Regions from separate parts of the Xanthocytophaga flava genome, predicted to be linked through region 1. Evidence: riboswitches for the same ligand, from Rfam matches in the RefSeq annotation. Region 1 holds a riboswitch; each other region holds the start of a gene.

Region 1 (5,557 bases):
AGTTTGTTTTCATCCAGATCATACGCTTTCAGAATAGGAAGAGAATAACTGGTTGTCGTACCTTCTTCGGTTACAGAGCCTGGATAGTAAATTCTATCCACTGTTTGTAACAATCGCAGCCCTTTTACTGTAATCAAATCCGGATCTCCTGGACCCAGTGAAACACCATATATCTTTCCTTTTTTCAATGAGTTAGTGTCGGTTTTTACTTAAATGCCCAGAATCTTTTTTACACCAGAGAGAATCCCTTTTTTCTCTGCAATTTTCTCATCCTCTTCAAAAAGGATTCCTTTTACTGCTAAGTGATGCCCAACCTGTTCTTTTCCTACCTCATTTTCAAAGCCAATAATCTGTGTACGGTATTTACACAACTGGCAGTTCATATTAGGACTTCCTTTTTCTGCTTCTGTAATGCGTTCACTTAAGGCTTCGAGCAACAGATCATCTGTTTCAAAGGAACTGGTATAGAGAAATTCTTTCTCTGAGGTGCTATTGAAGGTATCTATCTGTTCGTAAATTCGTTTTAAAAGTACTCCGGTAAAAAGAAAGATTGGAAGTACTACCACACGTTGGAAAGGCAAACGTTCCAGCAAAGGCAGGGTGTCTTTGAGCAAAGGTGTTGTTACACCAATATAGGCTGTAGTTCCAAATCCAAATCCCATCCCTTCCCATAACATACGCATAAGCTTTACCACATCTGAATTCGCATCTGGATCAGAGGTACCTCTTCCGACCACCAGCAGACAGGTTTCTTTGCGATCTGTTTGTGGATGCTGAGCTTCCAGAATTTCAATATTTTTCTTTGCCAGTTGGAGAATGGATGGAGTGATGCCTATATGACTGGCTAGCTTGATCGTTAAGCCTTCATATTGTTGTTGCAGGCTATTCATCTCATAAGGAATATCGTTCTTGGCATGCCCTCCGGCAAATAAAATGGCAGGCACAGCCGTAATTTCACGGACTCCTTCCAGATACATCCGCTCCACTGCCGCTGCATATACCGGATGAGAAAATTCCAGAAAGCCATAATCCACTATACGATCCGGATAACGGTGTTTAAGTAGTAACACCAGTTCCTTGAAGCCTTCAATGCCTTCTTTATCACGACTGCCGTGTCCACAAAGTAATATTCCTCTTTTCACTACTGACAGGTTAATAGATTTAGTATTTGTTGATGCTTTTTTCAATGGCTGAAATGGCCAGAATATCCGGATAGATAAATGTGTAATCTAACCTTTGTTTGATTTTGTCAGAACGGACGATTTTATAGCCTGTTGCTGTTTCGTCTGAAAATTCAGGCAAAGATAATCCATATACAGTTGCCTCTGTCATATAAAATTCTTTTCGTGTAGGATGGGTATCTGCACAGGCGTTCAATACCTCTCCCCATACATTTTTGTCAATAATTTTTTCAACTAGTTGGATACAATCATCTCGATGAATGAGATTCAATGGAGTGTGAGCATCTGTAACCAGCTTCTTTTTGTGTAGATAATGATGCGGCATTCTGTCATAGCCGATCAGCCCTCCAAACCGTAGACAGGTAGTTGAAAACTGACTTTGTAAAAGATCTTCTGACAGATGTAATGCTTTGCCACTTCCTCGTTCTGCTAATTGTGCTTCTCCCTCTGTCACTTCCCGATTGGTATCCCGATATACAGAAGTGGAACTAATAAATAAAATATGTTTCACAGATGATGTTTTCAAAACAGATACTAATTGCTGTATCTGAGCTGGATAATAGTGTTCAATGTCTTCTCTGCGAGATGGTGGAAAGCAGACAATCAAAATATCACAGGACAAAAATCCAGCAAGATCATCACATAAAATACGTTGATCTGTGATTTCAAGATGATAAGGAATAATATTTCGATGTTTTAATTTTTCTATATCAGCAGTTGTTGCGGTCGATCCTTTGATATGATAGCCTTTTTGTAAGAGATGTTCTGCCAGGGGTAATCCCAGCCAGCCACAACCAAGTATACTGATAGTCAATGAATTCATCTGATGAAATTAGTGGGCTGTTCTACTATGTATTTTGTATCGGATGTAAAGGTCGATATACAACAATGCGATCAAACCTATAAATATAAGTCCCACTACATTGTTTTGGAAATCATCAAGTTCCAGTGCAGGATTAACCATACAGCTTAATTTGTAGGCGGGAATTGCAAAACACATGAATGTAATCAATAGATTGAGTTTAAAGCGATGGTTGCGAATCCGTTTCTGATCAAACTTCTGGAGTAATTTGCTAAGATAAAGAGAGTCGAAAGTACCTGTAAGCATCAAACCTCCTGAAAATACACAACCTCCAATAACTGCATAAACCCATTGGTCAGAAGCAGAAACTGCATAGCCAAAAGCCGCTATCTGAGTAGAGGTATCAAAGATGAATCCGAATATAATTCCAGTCAAAATGATAGAGAATGGATTCAGATGGGAGGTAAGTGATGTAGGGAGTAACCATTTACGTAGACTAACTGTCTTTACCTCTTTTTTTTGAGTGAGATTAATGACATTGGAAATACCAATTATGACCAACATAATCAATGGAACCCATTCAATTAATAAGTTGAGAGATTCGGGTACTTCAAAACTGTTCCGCAGTAAGCTAAGGAATAAAGCAATTCCAGTAACCATAAGTCCATGACCGAATGTAAACAGAGTTCCTACCCAGCGAGCCCAACGGCTTTTGGTTTCATGAAGGCGGTAAGTAAATCCATCAATAACAGTAATGTGATCAGGGTCAAGTCCATGTCTCAAGCCTAATACGAAAAGTAAAAGTAATCCGGAAACATGATTCCCTGTAATTTCCAACATAAAGAGTAACAAATTTAGAGTGAACAGTAAGTCTGACTCCAAACCTGTAGGGATATAGAAACTAAGAGGGGATTGGGCACACAACGCCCATACATCTCTCTCTTCTGCTTTTTTCCCGAAGCAGGATGGATTGCACAAACGGCAGGTCTTCTGACTTGTTCAGCTTTTAACGCCTTCCCATGAAGATTTCACAGTGGCCAGAGATGTTAAAAACGAGTAAAATGAACTTACAGCAGCGGGTACTGTTCCGGACTTACACCGGATTCCCTTTTAATCTTTAGAAAATTATTCTGAAGAACCAGTTTGTGGTTGTAAAGATAGCTATCTGTTTTAGATTTTTACAAAAACCAGTGTATTTGTATATCCAATCTATTCAAAATATAATATGTAAGGCTAATAATAAGTAGAAATAGAAGTGTGGTTGCATGATTAATATAATAGATTCGATAGAATTCGTTATGGGTAATATCTCTGACAGTATGACCAATAAAAGGTTTTTCAACAAGTGTACCATGATAAACATTCGGGCCGCCAAATCTCGTATCCAAAATACCTGCTAATGCAGCTTCCGGATAGCCGGAGTTGGGACTGGCATGTTTATGACCATATTGGAAAATAAACTGAAGTCCACGTGTATTAAATGTCACCAGCACCATCAATAATGCAGTGAGTCGTGAAGGTATAAAGTTTACTATATCGTCCAGACGAGCTGCAACTTTTCCAAAGTAAAAATACTTGTCGTTTTTATAGCCAATCATAGAATCCAGTGTATTAATCATCTTGTATGTCATCATACCTGGAATTCCGGCTAATGCATAATAAAATAAAGGTGCAATTACACCATCGCTCAGATTTTCAGATAGTGTTTCGCAGACTGCAGTACGTATTTGGTTTGGATTCAGTTGACTTGTGTCTCTCCCCACAATCCACGACAAACGTTTACGACCTGCTTCCAACCCCTTTGTATTGAGTTGATCAAAAACTTCTTTTCCCTCCTGTAAAAGGCTTTTATTGGCAAGACCATAAAAAAGAAATACTGAAGAGAAGATGTAATAGAGTACAGGGTGTATAGAATAAAGGAGTTTTATCACCCAATAAAAAAACAAAAATGTGCTTACACATAGGGTAGTTGTTAGGAGTGTCCCTTTTACTAATCGAAAGGAGTTTGTATTGAGAAGTTTTTCTCCATGAGAAATCAGATTGCCAAAGAATCGAATAGGATGCGGAAGCCATCGTGGATCGCCAAGACATAAGTCAAGCAAATAGCCAATCCACAAAGGAATTAGAACTACTAAATAGAAGGGTGACATGTAAAATTATTCTGTATAAGTCAATGAGTATAAAGATTCTTGATGCCTACCAGATCATAGAGCAAACTACAATCCTCTCCCCAATAAAAATGAATATAGGAAGCAAGTACATTATTTTTTCTATATACAGGTACATCTATATCTCTCTGACGTGCTGTTTTGACCTGAACATCTGTTGTACTTTCATTGGCTGTAGTCATTATTGAGTAATGGAATTCATGTCCTTTGTATATATTATCATTATGGTATATAGATCGATATCCTAACGAAAGTTTTGCATGCTGCATAGATGTAGTAATATCCAGAAACCCAGTCATCGGATATTCTTTGCCTTCTGCATTACTAATAGCTTTGCCCAGATACATCATACCTCCACATTCTGCCAATACATAACCGTTATTTTGACAATAAGCCAATAAAGCATTTCTTAAAGATATGTTTTCTGATAGCTCTTTTAAATGTAGTTCCGGATAACCTCCAGGCAGATAGATCAAATCTGCTTCAGGTAGAATGGTATCACGTAATGGGCTAAAAAAAGTGACTTGTCCTAATCGCTTTAGGACTTCAAGATTTTCCGGATAGGTGAAATTAAAAGCTTCATCTTGTGCAACTGCTATTTTTAGAGAAGCTGTATTGGGAGTATGGGCAGGTGAAGTCTGAGTAGTTGAAATTGAACTAGTGCAAAGATCTACTAATCGATCTATTTGTACAGTTTTTGCAATATGTAGAGCTGCTTTTTCTATTATTTCCGAATAATTGTGTTCAGTAGAAACTGAAAGTCCCAGATGACGGGATGGTATACTTATTTCCGGATTGGCAGGAATATAACCCAAACTTTCAAGTCCTACGTCTTCACAAGCCTCTTTTAAAAACTGATAGTGACTTTCTGTAGTAACAAAGTTGAAAATCACTCCTGCAATTGTAAGCCGGGAATCAAATGTCTTAAATCCATGCAGTAAAGGTGCAACTGAGTAAGCCATGGCTTTGGCATTGACAACCAGAATAACTGGAAGATCCAATAATATTGCCATTTCTGCGCTACTGCCCTGCATTTTGTATGCACCATCAAAAAGCCCCATAACTCCTTCCACTACAGCTATATCTGCATTTTGCGTATTCCGTCTATATAGAGAGTGAATATGTTCCTGACTCATCATAAATGCATCCAGGTTGATACTTTGCTGACTGGCTGCCACTGTGTGATGTTTGGTATCCAGATAATCAGGACCACATTTGAAGGGTTGTACCTTATATCCTCTAAGACTTAATGCTTTTAATAATCCAAGTGTTAGTGTAGTTTTGCCGCTATTACTGGATGGAGCGGCAATCAGAAATTGAGGTTTCATACCTCAAAGATAGAAGTTTTATTCCAGTACCTGCTTTTTCATTTGCTATAACAATTGAATGTCTGTTAACACAAAAGT
Region 2 (5,557 bases), on a different contig from region 1:
TCAAATGTTTAGCAACAGATTGTCTAAGTAACGTCAAGCAGATTTCTGATAGAAAGAAAGTTTATTTGGATGATGCCTGCTCAATGCGACTTTTGCGTTTTTCCAGCACATCCCATACTTCATCCTGCCACTGAAGCGTATTGCCAGTTTGAGAAGTAAGAGCCTGAATAAAATCCGATAGCTTTCTAACAGGATCTTTTCCTAATTTATATACTCCAGATTTGGCTTCCAGTCGTAGCGTAATATCTCCTACTTTGATAGAGGCGTCCTGGTCTTGATAGTATACATTTCTGAAGAAGGTAGATTGGCCATTTTTATCAAACAGCAGTCTTATATCAAGGGTCTGCTTGTAGAAGTTTTCAACCGTTTGACACATATGATCCAGTTTACGATGTTGGATTCTGCGCCATTGTGTAGGAAAAATATCCTGCCACTGCTCCAATGTAATTAACTGTCTACTCAGTTGCTTAGTCATAGGATTAAATCATTATTTTGTTTGTGTGATGTTGAGTATGATTAGATTTACTAAATAACGGGGTCTTAAATTTATACGAAATATAGTGTGGATTCAACTATATTTTTTTACTATAACTTACTAGTAAAGTGCGCATTAACTTATATGAATGAAGTGAATTCATACATACTGTACGGGAATATTTATTGCATGAGAATGCAACAGTTTAGTGAAAACATCAGATAGATTTAGAGAATTGGATTCTCCTGATAATGCAAGTATGTCTACGCTTAGTTGATATAGGTATATCGAAGATGGGTTAGAAGTGTATAACTGCTTAATATGTTACCTGATATGTGAGTTTATTGGACACAAAGATATGAACAAAAGTATTGTTTTTTTCTCTTTCTGAAAAGAGAAAAAAACAATACAAAGAAAGAAATTCCAAAAGATATACTGAGGTCTGTCCAATTTGGAGAATTGTTCCGAATAAAAGGTGTCTTACAGAAATATATTCCTGTTGGACTTTTCCTGATCATTAGGCTTTATCTTTAAATCGTTTGTATAGGAATAATTGCCATTTTTCTTCTGCTACTCCTGCTTTGTCCATTTCAGCTCTGGCTAATGTAAAAAACAAGTCAGATAGCCGGTTGATATAGGCAGGTATTGCCTCATGTACCTCATCTGTTTTAATTAATGATGTGAGGCTACGTTCTCCACGACGCATCTGGGTCCGAACCATATGACACAAAGCGGAGATCTCATTACCACCTGGTAGTAAAAAATAGTCTGACGGGGAGGTCATCTTTGATTCTAACTCATCAATCCAGTTTTCACAAAACTCAGCGCCATCTTCAGGCATAGGATTCGTGTTTACTTTTTTGGTATCCGAAGGTCGGGCCAGATGTGACATCATATCCATCATATCTTTCTGAATTTTATGCAGATTTGCCTGCCACTCATGCTCAGAACCTAGTTTGACACGTAGTAAGCCAATGGTTGAATTAACTTCATCCAGTGTACCGATACATTCAACTCGGACATCGTCTTTGTCAACACGTTTGCCTCCGAAAAGTCCTGTAGTACCTTTGTCTCCTTTACGGGTATATATTTTCATGGTTTTGTGAAATTTAATAGTAAAGTTATAAGGGAATGGTTACCATTCTCTTATAACTTTACATTCTATATTAGAAGGTAAAACTGTAACGCAATGTGAAATTTCTGCCTGGCATATTGTAGCCTCGTTTTTCATAATAGTTTTCGTCTGTGATATTATTTACCAGCAGACTTACTGTGTGCTGATGGGCATAGATATAAGAGGCTGCCATATCAATCACCATAAAGACCGGATACTGAATTTCCGGATATAATAAATCATTATAGTCTGTATCCTTTCGATGACCGACATACCGTCCGTTGATCCGTAAGGAAGCACCTTTCATGTTATTGTATTCAATACCATAATTCATGGTAAGCGATGCTATATTGTAAATGTCTTTACGAGTTGTACTACCATCTGTACCTATGGTGACTTCCTTTGCATGAGAGATAGAGGTAGCGTTTGCAAATACACGGAATGAGTATGCATACTCTTTTAATGCTCCAAAGTCATAGGCTACCTCTGCTTCCAGACCGCGTATCTCACCTTTATTCGCATTTATATAGGTTGTTCGGGATTTGATTGTATCTCCATTGACCGTAAATTCAGGTGTTGTATAACGGGTAGTACGACTCGTAATACGATCTTGTACTACTGTAGAGAAATAGGTGATATCTGCTGTAAATCCAATAGCAGGTTTGATAAACCGGATTCCTGCATCCCAGGTAATGCTGTTTTCATTAGTCAGCTCTGGGTTACCTTGAGTAATGGCAACTGATTTGTTGCTGCCCAATTGAGAAAATCCCGCCACCTGATAGGCATCCGGAGTCACAAATGCACGGCCAATAGTAGCATGCACTTTCAACGGTTCGATAATCTGGTATTGTGCACCCAAACTTGGACTTAGAAAAGGATTGGTTTCATTGCCTGGCGTATAAGTAGTAAGAAGTGGAGTTGCTTTTACATCAAATGTAATTCTGTCAAACCGAAGGCCTGGTGTTACTGTCAGGCGGTTATTCAGGAAGAAAAACTGACCTTGTGCATAAATGGCTGTTGAGTGTAATGCATAGTTAGGACTGTAAGGTCTTGTTTCTGTCGTATCATTGGAATAGGAATGTGTTTGAATAGATACACTAGTATAGTCTATACCCAGAGTAAGTTGATGAATACCTAGTTTCAGTACATCTTTTACCTGTATTCCCTTCCAGGAAGATTGACTTTGGTAAGAACGATAAGGTGGTATTTTTACACCATTATTTTCGAGTGTATAATTATCAGATGTTTCCTGAGCAGTATATCCCTTTAGGCTAAGCTGGTGAATGCCCATTGTGCCAGCCAGACTTACTTCGCCATTTGCCCGACCAATGTCTTTGGTACTAGGCTGGGTATTTCCATATTCAATGTCACTAGGTGATTCTATACTATGTGCCAGAAAACGTTCTCCCCGAACATCCAGACGCCAGTTGGAAGTAAGCTGATAACCTGCCCGTAGCGAACCCGAATAATAACTCAGTTGTGTATAATCTCTGCGGATTCCATCACCACGGCTGTCATTGATTTCAGTAGCAGGTTGTTTTATATAATATTTGATGGCCGTACCTCCATGAAGTGCATTGCGCAACCAGTTGTCTTTTCCGGTTTTATAGTCATCATTGCGACTAAAGGATTGAAAAGACAAATCAAAGTCTAGCTTCTCTGTCAGATTGCCTCCCGTTTGACCACCAATACGTAAGGAACTATAGGAACCATATTCTGCCAAAAGAGAAGAGTGAATTTTATCTGTTGATTTTCGGGTAATGACATTCACCACACCACCCATTGCCTGAGCTCCATAGAGTGCAGAGGCTGGTCCTTTAAGTATTTCAATACGTTCAATACTACCCGGATCAATAGTTGCCAGGTTTACGGTACCTGCCGGGCGACCATCTACCAGCAAAAGTGTACGTTGATTGATGCCACTAAACTGAGGCCGAAATCCCCGTATACTTACACCTCCCAGCAAACCAGGATACTGTAATACACTGACTGAAGAGTTCTTCTTTACCAGATCTATAGCGTCTATAAAGGATGTTTGTTTAATATCCCTTTGGGAGATAATATCGATTTGCTGAGGGATTCGTTCTTTTTCTATAGAAGAACGGGTTGCCGTAACTACTGTTTCTTTTAATTGATAAGACCAGATAGAATCAGCTACCTGTTGTTGAGCAATACCTGATTGAACAGTTACAAGAAACAGAATAACAGCGAATATAAATAGAATAATAGATAGCCTTAAGTTCACAGTTCAATTTAATTAAATGAATAAAAACAATGAGCTGAACGCAAGGACAGGCATATCACTTCAATCTTAATAATAGATTGATGATGAGTACTATGCACTGTACTTTTCTCCCGAAAGCTCAGCGGGTATAAATCTCATCCAGGCAGGTCTTCTGGCTCTCCTGACTTTTGATTGTCTTCCCATCTGATAACAGACAGTGACATGGTATATCAAAAGCTTTGTAAACAGGATTACAGCAGCGGGGACTGCTCCGGATTTGCACCGGATTCCCTTTTAAGTCTACCTGATCAGATCGAAGAGGTAAACACCTGTATGTGAAAGCTAAACAAGCTTCTACTGGTATTTTTGATTTAAATTAGTATCAGGTAATTGTACTTATTTGTTTTTTCCATAGTTGAAGTGCAGCTAGCACTTCAGCCATAGAGTTGTATTTTACAGAAATTCCGTTCTGATAAAGAGTCCAGTCAGGTTGATTGTTAGTAAATAAAGCCTCTATTCTATATGCACTTGTCTGGTCTGTTTCGATACAAAAACCTTCCCGTTGTAGTGCGCGACGTGTCCAGAATACCAAATCCTTATGACCACTAAGTCCAATGACAGGACCCTGGCTATCGTTATGTAATACAAAGCTTCCTGTTGCTTGGTCAAAGTGAAGTCCTTTGCGGGCGAAGGCTGATTCAAAGGCTCCTTTGAGTACAAGGTCTTCAGGTGTACCCACCTCTAAGCTGCCATCAGGTAGTAAGATCCATACTTTGTCTGCTGCCTGTAATGCTAAGTCCAGCTCATGAGTGGAGAGCAGAATAGCTTTCTGGGTTTTCTTTGCCAGTTGATGCAGCAATTGCATCATTTCCACACGACTGGGTAGATCCAGATGGGCTGTTGGCTCATCCAACATAATCATGTCCGTATCCTGTGCCAAGGCACGGGCCAGCATCACTTTTTGGCGTTCCCCATCGCTCAGGTACTGAATAGAACGATGCTGGTAGGCTGTTATACCTATCACATCCATTGCTTCATATACTTTGGTCACATCCTTAGCTGTAAGAGTACCCAGCCAGCTTGTATAGGGGTAACGTCCCAATGCTACTAGTTCATAGACTGTCAGATTGCCTGTTCCTACCCGTTCTGTAAGTACCATACTTAGCTTTCGAGCTAAATCCTGGGGTTTTAAATCAGACAAGGGTAAATTGGTAATACTAATATAGCCTTCCAGCGCAGGATGTAAACCTGCAAGTGTACGCATCAGCGTAGACTTACCTGCCCCATTTGGGCCTAGCAGGCATACCAGCTCTCCCTGCCATAAGTTCAGCTGCAAAGGACCCGCTATTTTATATGTTTGTTCTTTAGATAGACGATAGCCAATTGACAAATCAACAGCAGTGAGTATAGATTTTCTTGCTGTCATACAAAGGATGCTCTTAGATTACTTCGGGTCACAATAATCCATATCACAACAGGAGCACCCAACAGGGATGTCACTATATTGATAGGTAGTACTGTCTGGCTGCCTGGCATATGTGCAATAAGATCACAGGCCAGCATTAATAATGTACCAATGAGACAAGTGCAGGGAATCAATACCCGATGATTGGAAGTATTAAATAACGAACGTGTTAGCTGTGGTACTGCGATACCAATAAAGCCAATGGGTCCACAGAAGGCTGTAATACTACCAGTAAGCAGACTGGTGCTTGCCAGAATAATGGCTCGTGCCCATCCCACT
Region 3 (5,557 bases), on a different contig from region 1:
GCACCATTTTTACCTGTACCCATTTTAAGGTACCGTCTGCACTGATAATACGGTGTGTGAGTTTGACTTCTCCTGATTGTGTCAGTTGTTGTGTACTACGGGCTACTTCATTCAGATCCAGTGGGTCTATGATTTTTTCCCATAAACCGGGCTGCTGCTTCATGTCAGCCTCACTATATCCTGTGATCTTCTCCACGGCCGGACTGATGAAGAGATACTGATTGCTGCTCATATCAAAAGCCATAACGGCATCTTCCAGCGCAGATAATAAGAAATGTAATAACGGCATGAGAAAACCTTGTTTCGCTTACTAAGAGTGTATTCTTAAATCTAGGAAAAATTTTCATTTCAAATTTGAAAATTACCAGAGAATATTGTGCAGACGCATATTATTATTTACAGTAAAAAGCAAAATAAACTTCTGTATTTTGTCGTGTTACTTCAAAGTAGTATGTGTTTTACCTTCTTTATTGGTTTTCGGATTTTAGTTTGTCGTTCTTGGGGATACATTTTTCGTTTCAACCACTTCCAGGTGAGTACTAAGGATGTTCTGATCACAAGTAATCCGCTTTTTCGTTTTTTGACCTCCTGAAAGAATCCCGTGACAAGACCGGCAGCCTATGGATTCTGAACGTATTTTTCTCTCAGAAGCCGAACATGGCTCTATTTGTTACAAGTTTCTTTCAGAAGGACAGTTAGTCAGAAGGAAAGGTAGAGGGAGGATCTTTTTCAGAAGGAGAGAATGTGTATTTTCTATGCGTTCTTTCTAAAGTTCAGGTGACTATTGTTTCCTTACAGGATAAGTTAGATCGTGTATTTTAGACTTAACAAGAAGTTTCGGGTAGGGCCGGGAGAGAACTGATTGGAATAGATCGCATTGGCAAAGTACCTTTTGTTCAATACATTGTTAAGATTCAGCCTTATATTGATTCGTCCCAGGCGATACCCAATAGCCACATCGGTTACTGTATAGGCTGGAAGAGTATACGTGTTGGTACTGTTTGTGAACGTGTCACTCATATAGTTGACTCCTGCTCCCAGATTTAATCCTTTCAGTGCTGTGTATTGCCATTCATAGTTTAGCCACAGATTCAGCATATTGACAGGTGCAAAAGATACCCGTTTTCCTGCCACCGGATTTATCTCACTTCCTTCATATGGAAGGTATTTTGCTTTAGAGAATGTATACCCTGCTGTCACATCCAGTCCTCTGTAAAGACTTCCACTGATTTCTGCTTCAAACCCTTTGGATTCTGCAGAGCCAATCCGTTTGTAGATACCTCCTGCAAGTGCTTCTACCTGATTGTTTTTTCGCATATAATAAAAAGCAAGAATGGCTGTCCAGCCTGAACGCTCCAGACGAGAGCCTATCTCTGCCTGATAACCAGTTTCCGGATCAAACGTTTCTCCATTGGGTGCAATTCGGCGGGAAGGTTTAAAGTAAGTAGAATACGAACTATAAACAGACAAAGGCTCAAAAGGTTGATATACCAGTCCAAACCGATAGGTCAATGCATTTTTAGAAATAGTTGATTTCGGGCCTTTTTCGGTCACATGCCGGGTTGCGTCTACCTGATTGGTATAGTAGCTGCCATTAAAGATGTCATATCGTAATCCTATCAGTGCTTTCAAATACTCTGCAACCTTGATCCAATCCTGTATATATACTCCATGCACATTTTCCATAGTAGCCCTATAATTCTGGTCTGTGAAGGAAATATACCCCTGATTGAGAATCGGATTATGAATAGGAATTGTAGCGTTTTTGGCTGGACCATTGACATCTCCGTTATAGGTCTTCCTGTCCAGTATACTGAGTGCATAACCTACTAATACTTTGTGTACAATAGAACCAGTTAGCCATTCACTACTAAGCTCCAACTGATTTTGAAGAGGTTTGGTCAGGTGGTTGAAATAAAACGGAAAGGATCGGGTAAGTGAATCCAGTGAGGCATTGACAGAAAGTTCTTCTGTTGAAAAATAGTTGATATTGTCATCATAATAGGATACCTGATCTGACAGTTTTACTTTTTCAGAGAACTGGTGTACAAATTTAAGCTGATAGTCGAAACGCGTATGTTTTAAAAAGTCGGCAGGGTCATTGTACCGCGTATCGACATCTAGTCCAGGTATTTTTTTACTACCTTCCAGCATAGGAATGCCTGTGTCCGTATCATAGTTGTCTTTGTTTACACCCACTGTCAGATAAAACAAATCTTTACTGGTAGGTGTATATTCCAGTGCCAGGTAGGCATTGTTTGTAGTAGACCCAGAATATCGATACCCTTCTGTATCGGACATCCCAAAGTCAACCCGATACCGCAACTGGTTACTGATAGAACCGGAGGCTCCCGCTCTCATTCTGCGGGTATTATAACTTCCATAGGTAGCTGAAAATTCCGCTTTAAATTCTTTTGTTGGGCGCTTTCTAACAATATTGATAATCCCTCCCAGCGCTGAATGTCCAAACAAAACCGAAGCGGGACCTTTTAACACTTCTATACTTTCTACATTAGCCAGATTCGTTGTAGGGGCACTGGTGGAGATGTTGTGTCTTTCGTCTCTGACACCATCTACAAGTAGTACAAAGTTACTGAATCCCCTGATAGTAAAATGCTGAAATCCCCCATACGTATTATTCGCTCGCACTCCTGTAGTATTCTTCATTGCCTCACCCAGATCATCTGCTCCACGCTGTTCTATAGTCTTTACAGAAACGGAAGAGGTCGTCAGCGGGATATCCCGTAGGGGAATTGCCTGTTTGGTAATAGCCGTGAAACCGGATTTTCTGTCGGATGTAATCACTATTTCCGACAACTCATTGGTCTTGCTGTTAAGCTGATAATTTAGCGAAATTCTTTGTCCTGCGTTTACCACAATAGTTTGTTTTAATGCCTGATAGCCAATGCCACTAATGGATAATATATATTTTCCGGCAGGTATATTTTTGAGTAGAAAGTGCCCCGTTTCACTGCTGGTAGTACCATATGCCGTTTCATCCAGGCCAATGGTCATATTAGGGAGTGGTTCTTTATTTTCGGATTGTATATATCCGGAAATACTACCCTTTTCAGATTGAGCCAGCATACATAAAGGCAGAAATAATAGACAAAAAAATAGAGGCAACTTTTGTTGTAGGGACTTATTCATAGAGAAATACAAGGTCGAGGTTTGGTAGAGTAATTGATTGATGAACAGACCGAAAGCCGATGAAACAGTCTGGGTTCCAGGTGGAATGTTTTTACCTACCACTTTTGCCTCAAGGACATGATCTTTTACTATCTGATGGGTACTTGTTGACTCATCATCAAAAATACTCTTTCTGTCTGACGGTATATAGACAGTTAATAGGTGGCTCTGGCTATCAGTGTGCGGATAGCAGCCATAAGGTGTTTGCATACTTTTAACTGTGTTAAGATGAATAGTTAAAAGCTCTTACACTCCACAATGTAACAAGGGATAAAATCAAAGACAGGGGAGAGATCTGACTGAAAACAGGCATGCATATGATGAGGTTCATCTACGTGAACCGCCTCAGATCCATAGTTTGTAAAAATTTCAGAACAGAAAACACCACACCTGACCGTGCTTCAAACCGCGAAAGCATTGTCATACTGGAAAAGGCAGGTCTCCTGACTTGTAACACGTATACCATCCTTCCCATATCATTGATACAGTGGACAAACAAGGGTATACGCTTTGAAGGTTACTTACAGTTGCGCGACAGTTCGTGATTTTCACACGATTCCCTATTAATCGGCATTATGCAGAACCTCTTCCAGAGGGTATAAAGTAAAGAACTTACATGAAGGGGGCGAATATACGTGATTTATCTGATTTGGATGTAGGTTTAGATTAATTCCTGTTTTGTCATGGAATTCCATGGATAAGAAGATTGTTTGCTATGCAAGGTATAAACCCTGGTTTTGGTATCCGGTACGGATTATTATTTTAGCAAGAATCAAGATGGATTTATTAATGAAAAGACACTAATTTGAACCTATAATTCTAATCAGTGTCTTTTTTGTTTCAAATGAGATTTAGGACGATGAGAAAGTTTCATCGTTTACTAACAATTACATGCAGAATTAGCTGACCAGCAAGCATCATGGTGCTACTATCAGATGTTCTACAGGTTGGTTCTCCTTTTCCTGAAGTGGTAATTCATACAAGAAGAAAGGATTAGTATAACCCGCATTATGTAATACAGGTTTGGCAACATTGAACACCTTTACACCTTGTTTGGTGGCACCTTCCAGGTGTCCATGATGAGCATGCCCATGAAAGGCAACCGTTACTTCCCTGCGATCCAGCGGTTCTGCTAAGTAAGATGATCCAAGAAAAGGGAAAATCTCCTCAGGCTCGCCAACCACCGTTTCTTTGATAGGAGAGTAATGTAATACAGCCACTTTTAGTATATCAATATCATCTCCCTCCAGGCGATACAATGCCTGATCCAGTTTCAAGGATTCTTCCACTGCCGCCTGCACATACGCTTTATTCATTTCTTCCCCAAAGCGGGGAAGCATAAACCGGTCAAAGCCCCCGCCAAACCCTTTTACACCTGCAAATCCCACTCCATTGATAACCACTGATTCTCCATCCAATACATGAATCTTGTTATTACATAAAACATGTCTGATTTCATCCTGTTGATTATCATGATAATCATGATTACCCAGTACTGCTATCACCGGAATAGAGCAAACACTCAGTTCCTCAAGCAAGATCTCAGCCTCACTGGCTTGTCCGGTATCTGTCAAATCACCACACAGAATCAGCGCAAATGCCTGTTCTGATACAGACTGAAAGCATTCTTTCCATTTGCCACGGTCAGTTGCTTTAATATGAATATCGCCAATAGCAGCGATTTGTTTGCTTTTCAAATTCATATCTATATGCTTTTCATTGTGATTGTTTTATAATTCCATTCCCGTACGTCAATATCATACTGCGTCTGATCAATGAGAGGCCCAAGACACAACGTTTGTTGCGGTGTTGGTAAATCATACTGTTCCTTGGCTTTTGCCAGTAACTCCTCCATTAACCAATGGGGAACCAGATCTCTTTTTGACGGATAACAAAACTGGAAGCTAAGCAGCTGAGCCATAAGCAACTGCCAGTGTATCTCCAGGTGCATCCACACCCGGTTCCAGTTCAAACGGTCTCCATAACGCACAATCAGGTGGTTCAAGTCAGCTCCATCAAACCGCTCCCGGTTTTGTACATAGATTTTACACCAGAATAATTCTTCTGCAGATAAAAACTGAACAGGTACACCACAAAACTCTCCCGCATACGAATTTTCCATCCAGCTATCATCTACTGTACAAATATTATTTACTGTGTTATATATAATATCCATAAAGTAATCATCGTGAAAGTACACCTTAGCCAACCATCGGGAATCGGTAATTTCCGTATGATATCCCATAGAGGAAAAGTGTTTGAGAATCTTAGGATACTCACTGGCTTTACAGAATATATCCAGATCCTTGGTGTCACGATAGATGCCTGTATACTGTTGCAGAGCAAATGCTCCTCCTACGAGATAGGA
Region 4 (5,557 bases), on a different contig from region 1:
AAGTTATCAAAGACCGCAGACAAACTACAGCCATGCTGATTAAAATTGGTACATTGTATGCAGCATTAGGAGTATTGGTTGTCTATCTGATAGCACGGTGAGGATGATAAATGGTAATGGTACTCTTCCAACCTTCTGGGACTGCACAACTTTCCAAACTCCATAACGAACCATAATTTTCTGTCAGCCGGGCTTGTATGTATTTTAAACCTGTACCCGTCTTCCCTGGCTGAACCGGACGATTTCTGGCAAAGACAGTTAGTTCGTATTTTTTTGTTTGTGGAGTAGATTCAAAATGTAATTGGAATCGAATAGAGCCATCTTCTAATGGCAGACTATGAGTAATACCATTTTCCAGAATCGTATGTAAAATTGCTGGTGGTATATACTCTTCCTGATCAATGTTTAATTCTTTCCATTGGTAGTTAATTTCCTTACGGTATTTCATCACTATCAGATGGCTTTGGCATAGGTCTATTTCCTGTCGGATGGGAATCAGGGAATGCTCAGCCACTACACTGAGCAATTCAAATTCTTTTGCCAGTGCTTCAATAAAAACTACTCCCTCTTTAGGAGACTCTTCGACCCAATCGATAAGAGAGGTTAGTGTGTTCATCAGAAAGTGAGGTTGAATATGCTTTCTCAATAATTCATTTTTTAATCTCTCCGAAAGCAACAACGACGACTCATACGCTTTTTCCTGTTCACGGGTACGTACAGCCATTAGGTACAACATACACAAAACAATCAATACAAAACTTACAAACAGACTGATATCATAATATACAAGAATATGTACCACAAGACTTGCCAATAAACCTACGAGTACAATCAAAGCTTCTTTGAAATGCTTTTGGAGTGAAACTACAGTTATACCAACGGAAAAAATCCACATAGAGAAACTAAGTAACTGGGCTGTCAAATCATAATGACCATAGTAAAATATGTAGATACCAAGCAGGCAGGCTCCCATAACAGATAAAAAGACAGACTTTTTAGGTAATGTAAACTGTATGGCAAAGTACCAGGGTATCAAAAAAGCGATAATAAGTGTCAGGATACCTATAACTTCCAGTCGCGTATAAAAATGTGTGTAAGGAATATCTATATAGAATTTCAGGTATTCCAGCATCAGCAATGCACAAAAAAGAAAGCAAACCACACCAAACATCAATACCACATATCTCTTTCGGTTTTGGCTATATAAAAACAGGTAATACAATGATGTCATAAGAAATGCGCCAGCCAGCATACACATAAAGGAGGTTTGCAATAAAGGTGATCGTATCAGAGAGGTATAGTCGGTAATTCGAGCACTAACTCGTCGGTAGTTATCACTTATATATGCCTGTGACATACGCAAAGCTAGTGTATGTGTACCAGTCACTACTGCAGAATCAGGAAGCAGATAATAACTGTCGACAATTCCAGGTATTTCCTGATTCAGACTATCCTGTACAATACCATTCTTTCCTATTAGTTTTCCATCCCAATAACACTCAAATGCCCCAAATGAATGAATAGCAAGCCCTAGATGATCTGTAGATGGCTGAGGCAGTGTAACAGCAATTCTTATCCAAAATACTTTATCTTTTGTATCACCTCTTTGCAACATCCAGTGGCTATCATTATAGTTTGTAGCAGCCCATTGAAGGTTATCACCTATCTGAAACCGTGGTTTGGAAATTAGTGGTTCAGTAGACAGATTGGCAACAGATTGAGACTGGCAGGAAGATAAAAAAGTAATACAGACAAAATACCAGCTCCATATATACAGTTGCTTCATATGAGGTTTTAATTTCCTAAAGGTAAAACGAATATGTATATACTAGAAACTGAACTCAAGTCATTCACAAGAATATAGAGCAGTTTAGCTAGTTTTCCATCACAAAGCATATCCTTGTTTATACTATTGCAAAAAACTACTATCCCCAGGCAATCTGTGTAAACTATGAAATCTATCTTCATTTTTGTATTTGTACTTCTTATTACCTGTAGCTATGCACAGACAGATAAGATCAAACGCATTGACTCACTGTTACAAGCTGCAAACCAACGCGGAATCTTTAATGGCAATGCACTGGTAGCTCAAAAAGGCAAGATTATCTATCTGTCTTCGTTTGGCTACGCTGATGCGGCAAAAAGCAAAATGCTTACTCCTTCTATGCGCTTTGACATAGGTTCTATCTCGAAAGAGTTTAATGGAGTAAGTATCATGATTTTAAAAGAAAAAGGAAAGCTAAAGCTGGAGGACAAAGTATCAAAATATGTTACCTTTCTTCCATCCTGGGCTGATAAGATTCAGATAAAACATTTGATTCAGTATACGAGTGGCTTACCTGCGTCCAATGCAAGTTCCGAAGAAGAGGTTCGCACCTTTCTGACTCAGCTGCCTAAACTGGAATTTGAACCAGGTACTGCTTTTATTTATAGTTACCTCAATGTGTATCTGCAACGCTGGATCATTGAAAAGATCTCTGGACTCTCTTATACGGAATTTGTAAAGAAATACATTTTCAAACCCTGTAAAATGTCCCAAACAGTTATTGACGCCTATACTGTCGATGTAACTACAGCACGTCCGTTTGATAACAATTTTGTAGAGCCTGCCAACTTTACTCAAAGCCTTACCGGATGGCTTAGATTACCCGTAGAAGATCTTTACAAATGGACAACTTGTCTGCATTCCTATCAACTCATTTCTGAAACTTCTTTTAAGGAACTGGCAGAAAGCTTTGGAGATAATGAAACCAGTCTCGGCAGCACTGAATTTGAAAACCAACAACTGACCTGGCATCAGCATCATGGTTCCAATTTTAACTATGAGGCTTTGATGTCCTGCAATGTAAAAGAAGGCATCACCATTATTCTGATGACCAACAATCAGAACTTTAAAGTATATCCACTGAAAGATGCTATCTATGCTATTTTACATGACAAACCCTATTCTCTACCCAAAAAATCAGTATATCTGGACCTACGGGAAAAGGTTCTAAAGGATTTTGAACAGGGGCTGGCTTTTTATCGTCATATTCGGGAAACACAACAAGACATCTATGACTTTTCATTTGAGATTGGCGATCTCATCAGCACGGGCAAATACCTGATGCGAAGACAAAAATTTGATGAAGCAATCCGTATTTTCCAACTAAGTTTGTTATTGAACGGCAAGCCTGAGGATACGTCCTATAACTATGAACTTATAGGTGAATGTTATATGCGAAAGGGACTCCCCCAAATGGCAATCCTTTTCTATACCAAAGCAACAGAGACAAATCCTCAGAATAAAAATGCTTGGGGAATGCGAGATAAACTGTTAAGTCAGTTGTAAAACTTATCTTATATAGATCTCCACTACCAGCCTGATGTTCATACTTATAACATCGGGCTTTTTTGTTTCTCTCACCAAATCCATAAAATTTTCTTAGCTTTGCCATTCCTGAAGGTAGTAAGCGATACAACTCGTAGTGTTTACTTTAAAAGGGAATCCGGTGTAAATCCGGAACAGTCTCCGCTGCTGTAACCCCGTCCTATCCGAGACTGACAAGTTGCTATTCCACTGTTCATTTTTACATTGAGCGGGAAGGAGTCAGATCTGGGGAAGTCAGAAGACCTGCCTGTTGGGGTTTCATACTTATCGCTTTCGGAAGAAAGGCGCATGTATTCATGAAAACAAAAAAAAACCTAACCCGAAGCAGCCACAAAAGGATTTTGTCGCTGCCTTCACTGGTTCGCTGTTCATCTTGGATAGTAGCTCTCTACTGTCTGACTGGAATACTGACCAGTTGCCGTTCCTCATCCAAATCAGATTCCGCAGAAGAAACCACTGCTATCCAGCAAAACTATTTTCCGGATAAAGTTGAGATTGAGTATGCCAAAGGATTTACCATCCAATACTTCAACCATTATAAGATAGTGCATATCTTCAATCCTTTTGAAGCAAAAGGAGATACAGCACGTTACCTTTTACTACAACGTGGCACCCCACGTCCCGCAGGCTATGATCTGTATCAGAAAATTGAGATCCCTGTCCGTAATCTGGTTGGCATGTCGTCTATGCACGTAGGTCTGGTTAGCTTTCTTGATGCCCAGAATACATTAATCGGGTTGGGCAATTTGAAATATGTTTCCTCCCCAGAAGTACTCAAACGAATTGCCAAAGGAGAAATCACAGAAGTTGGCAACGATCAAGCAATCAATGAAGAAAAGCTGATTACGATGCATCCTGACCTGGTTATGACAGTGGGAAGCGCAACAGCCCGGATGGATCACTATAAAACCCTTACAGATGCAGGCCTTCCTGTGCTGATTAATTCTGAATGGGTAGAAACTACTCCATTGGCACGTGCTGAATGGGTGAAGTTAATGGCAGCCTTACTCAACAAAGAAGCACTTGCAAATGAAAAGTTTGTAAAAATTGCGCAAGAGTATAAACGATTGTCGGACCTAACCCGCAATGTGAAACATAAGCCAAGTATCATTACTGGTATGACATACAAGGACACCTGGTTTCTTCCGGATGGAGATAGCTACATGGCTCACTTTTTTGAAGATGCGGGCACAGATTATCATTGGCGAAATGAGAAAACTACAGGTAGCCTGCCTCTCAGTTTTGAAGCTGTGTATCCAATAGCACTGGAAGCTGAATACTGGCTCAATGTAGGATTCATTGATACCAAACAGGATATTCTGGCCAAAGACAAACGATATGGGGACTTTATCTCCTTCAAAACAGGTAAAGTATATAATTATAACAAACGGACCAATGAACAGGGAGCTAACGACTACTGGGAGTCTGGCGCGGTAAGTCCTCACCTGATACTAGCAGATATGATTAAGATACTTCATCCGGAATTACTGCCTGATCACGAACTGGTGTATTACAAACAGGTACAATGATTTCCCAAAATACTGAGGCTGGCCGTACTATGTCCAAATCCCATTCCTCCTTCCGAAAGATCGTGGTGAGTTCATTAATTTTTCTCATCATTACAGGCTTTCTGCTGGATATTATGCTGGGTTCTGTATCTATTCCTTTTCGGGAGGTAGTACGTATTCTATTTGAGCAGACATCCGAACAAACAGCCTGGCTTTATATTGTTCAGAAAATTCGTATTCCCAAAGCCATTACAGCTGTATTGGTTGGATGTGGTCTATCTGTAAGTGGCCTGCAAATGCAGACATTGTTTCGCAATCCACTGGCAGGCCCTTCAGAACTAGGTATCACAGCAGGAGCAGCACTAGGTGTAGCAGTAGTAATGCTTTCCAATGGACATATTACCAGTATGCCAGCTATCCGGCAACTGGGTATTTCTGGTAGTTGGCTGATTGTAGTAGCAGCTTCAATGGGTTCGGCCTTGGTTTTATTTCTGGTAGTACTGATTGCAGGACGTATACGAGACAATGTAGTACTGTTGATTGTTGGTGTTATGATTGGAACTATAACCTTATCTGTTATCAGTATATGGCAGTATTTTAGTCAGCCAGAACAGTTACAGGAATATATACTATGGACATTCGGCTCACTGGGAGGGGTAACAGACTATCATCTATATGT

Evidence for each region. Region 1 has a riboswitch for cobalamin ahead of QNI15_RS06250 (HoxN/HupN/NixA family nickel/cobalt transporter). Riboswitches for the same ligand answer to the same signal wherever they lie in the genome.
Region 2: another riboswitch for cobalamin. It lies ahead of QNI15_RS09785 (TonB-dependent receptor); the one in region 1 lies ahead of QNI15_RS06250 (HoxN/HupN/NixA family nickel/cobalt transporter).
Region 3: another riboswitch for cobalamin. It lies ahead of QNI15_RS23345 (TonB-dependent receptor); the one in region 1 lies ahead of QNI15_RS06250 (HoxN/HupN/NixA family nickel/cobalt transporter).
Region 4: another riboswitch for cobalamin. It lies ahead of QNI15_RS09800 (ABC transporter substrate-binding protein); the one in region 1 lies ahead of QNI15_RS06250 (HoxN/HupN/NixA family nickel/cobalt transporter).

What each region holds. Positions count from the first base shown of each region.
Region 1 covers NZ_JASJOR010000003.1:205,615-211,171, forward strand. Annotated here, with positions in the region: gene cobI (precorrin-2 C(20)-methyltransferase) at 1-188, opposite strand, end outside; gene QNI15_RS06240 (sirohydrochlorin chelatase) at 210-1,187, opposite strand; gene QNI15_RS06245 (NAD-dependent epimerase/dehydratase family protein) at 1,162-2,004, opposite strand; gene QNI15_RS06250 (HoxN/HupN/NixA family nickel/cobalt transporter) at 2,014-2,823, opposite strand; cobalamin riboswitch at 2,947-3,142, opposite strand; gene cbiB (adenosylcobinamide-phosphate synthase CbiB) at 3,162-4,133, opposite strand; gene QNI15_RS06260 (cobyrinate a,c-diamide synthase) at 4,154-5,479, opposite strand; gene QNI15_RS06265 (GHMP family kinase ATP-binding protein) at 5,538-5,557, shown strand, end outside.
Region 2 covers NZ_JASJOR010000005.1:186,673-192,229, forward strand. Annotated here, with positions in the region: gene QNI15_RS09775 (hypothetical protein) at 62-475, opposite strand; gene QNI15_RS09780 (cob(I)yrinic acid a,c-diamide adenosyltransferase) at 993-1,571, opposite strand; gene QNI15_RS09785 (TonB-dependent receptor) at 1,642-3,834, opposite strand; cobalamin riboswitch at 3,959-4,161, opposite strand; gene QNI15_RS09790 (ABC transporter ATP-binding protein) at 4,196-5,239, opposite strand; gene QNI15_RS09795 (FecCD family ABC transporter permease) at 5,236-5,557, opposite strand, start outside.
Region 3 covers NZ_JASJOR010000017.1:150,366-155,922, reverse strand. Annotated here, with positions in the region: gene QNI15_RS23350 (PAS domain-containing protein) at 1-289, opposite strand, end outside; gene QNI15_RS23345 (TonB-dependent receptor) at 805-3,399, opposite strand; cobalamin riboswitch at 3,606-3,792, opposite strand; gene QNI15_RS23340 (metallophosphoesterase family protein) at 4,107-4,892, opposite strand; gene QNI15_RS23335 (nucleotidyltransferase) at 4,895-5,557, opposite strand, start outside.
Region 4 covers NZ_JASJOR010000005.1:192,335-197,891, reverse strand. Annotated here, with positions in the region: gene QNI15_RS09815 (hypothetical protein) at 1-101, shown strand, start outside; gene QNI15_RS09810 (histidine kinase) at 83-1,786, opposite strand; gene QNI15_RS09805 (serine hydrolase) at 1,952-3,331, shown strand; cobalamin riboswitch at 3,427-3,635, shown strand; gene QNI15_RS09800 (ABC transporter substrate-binding protein) at 3,667-4,899, shown strand; gene QNI15_RS09795 (FecCD family ABC transporter permease) at 4,896-5,557, shown strand, end outside.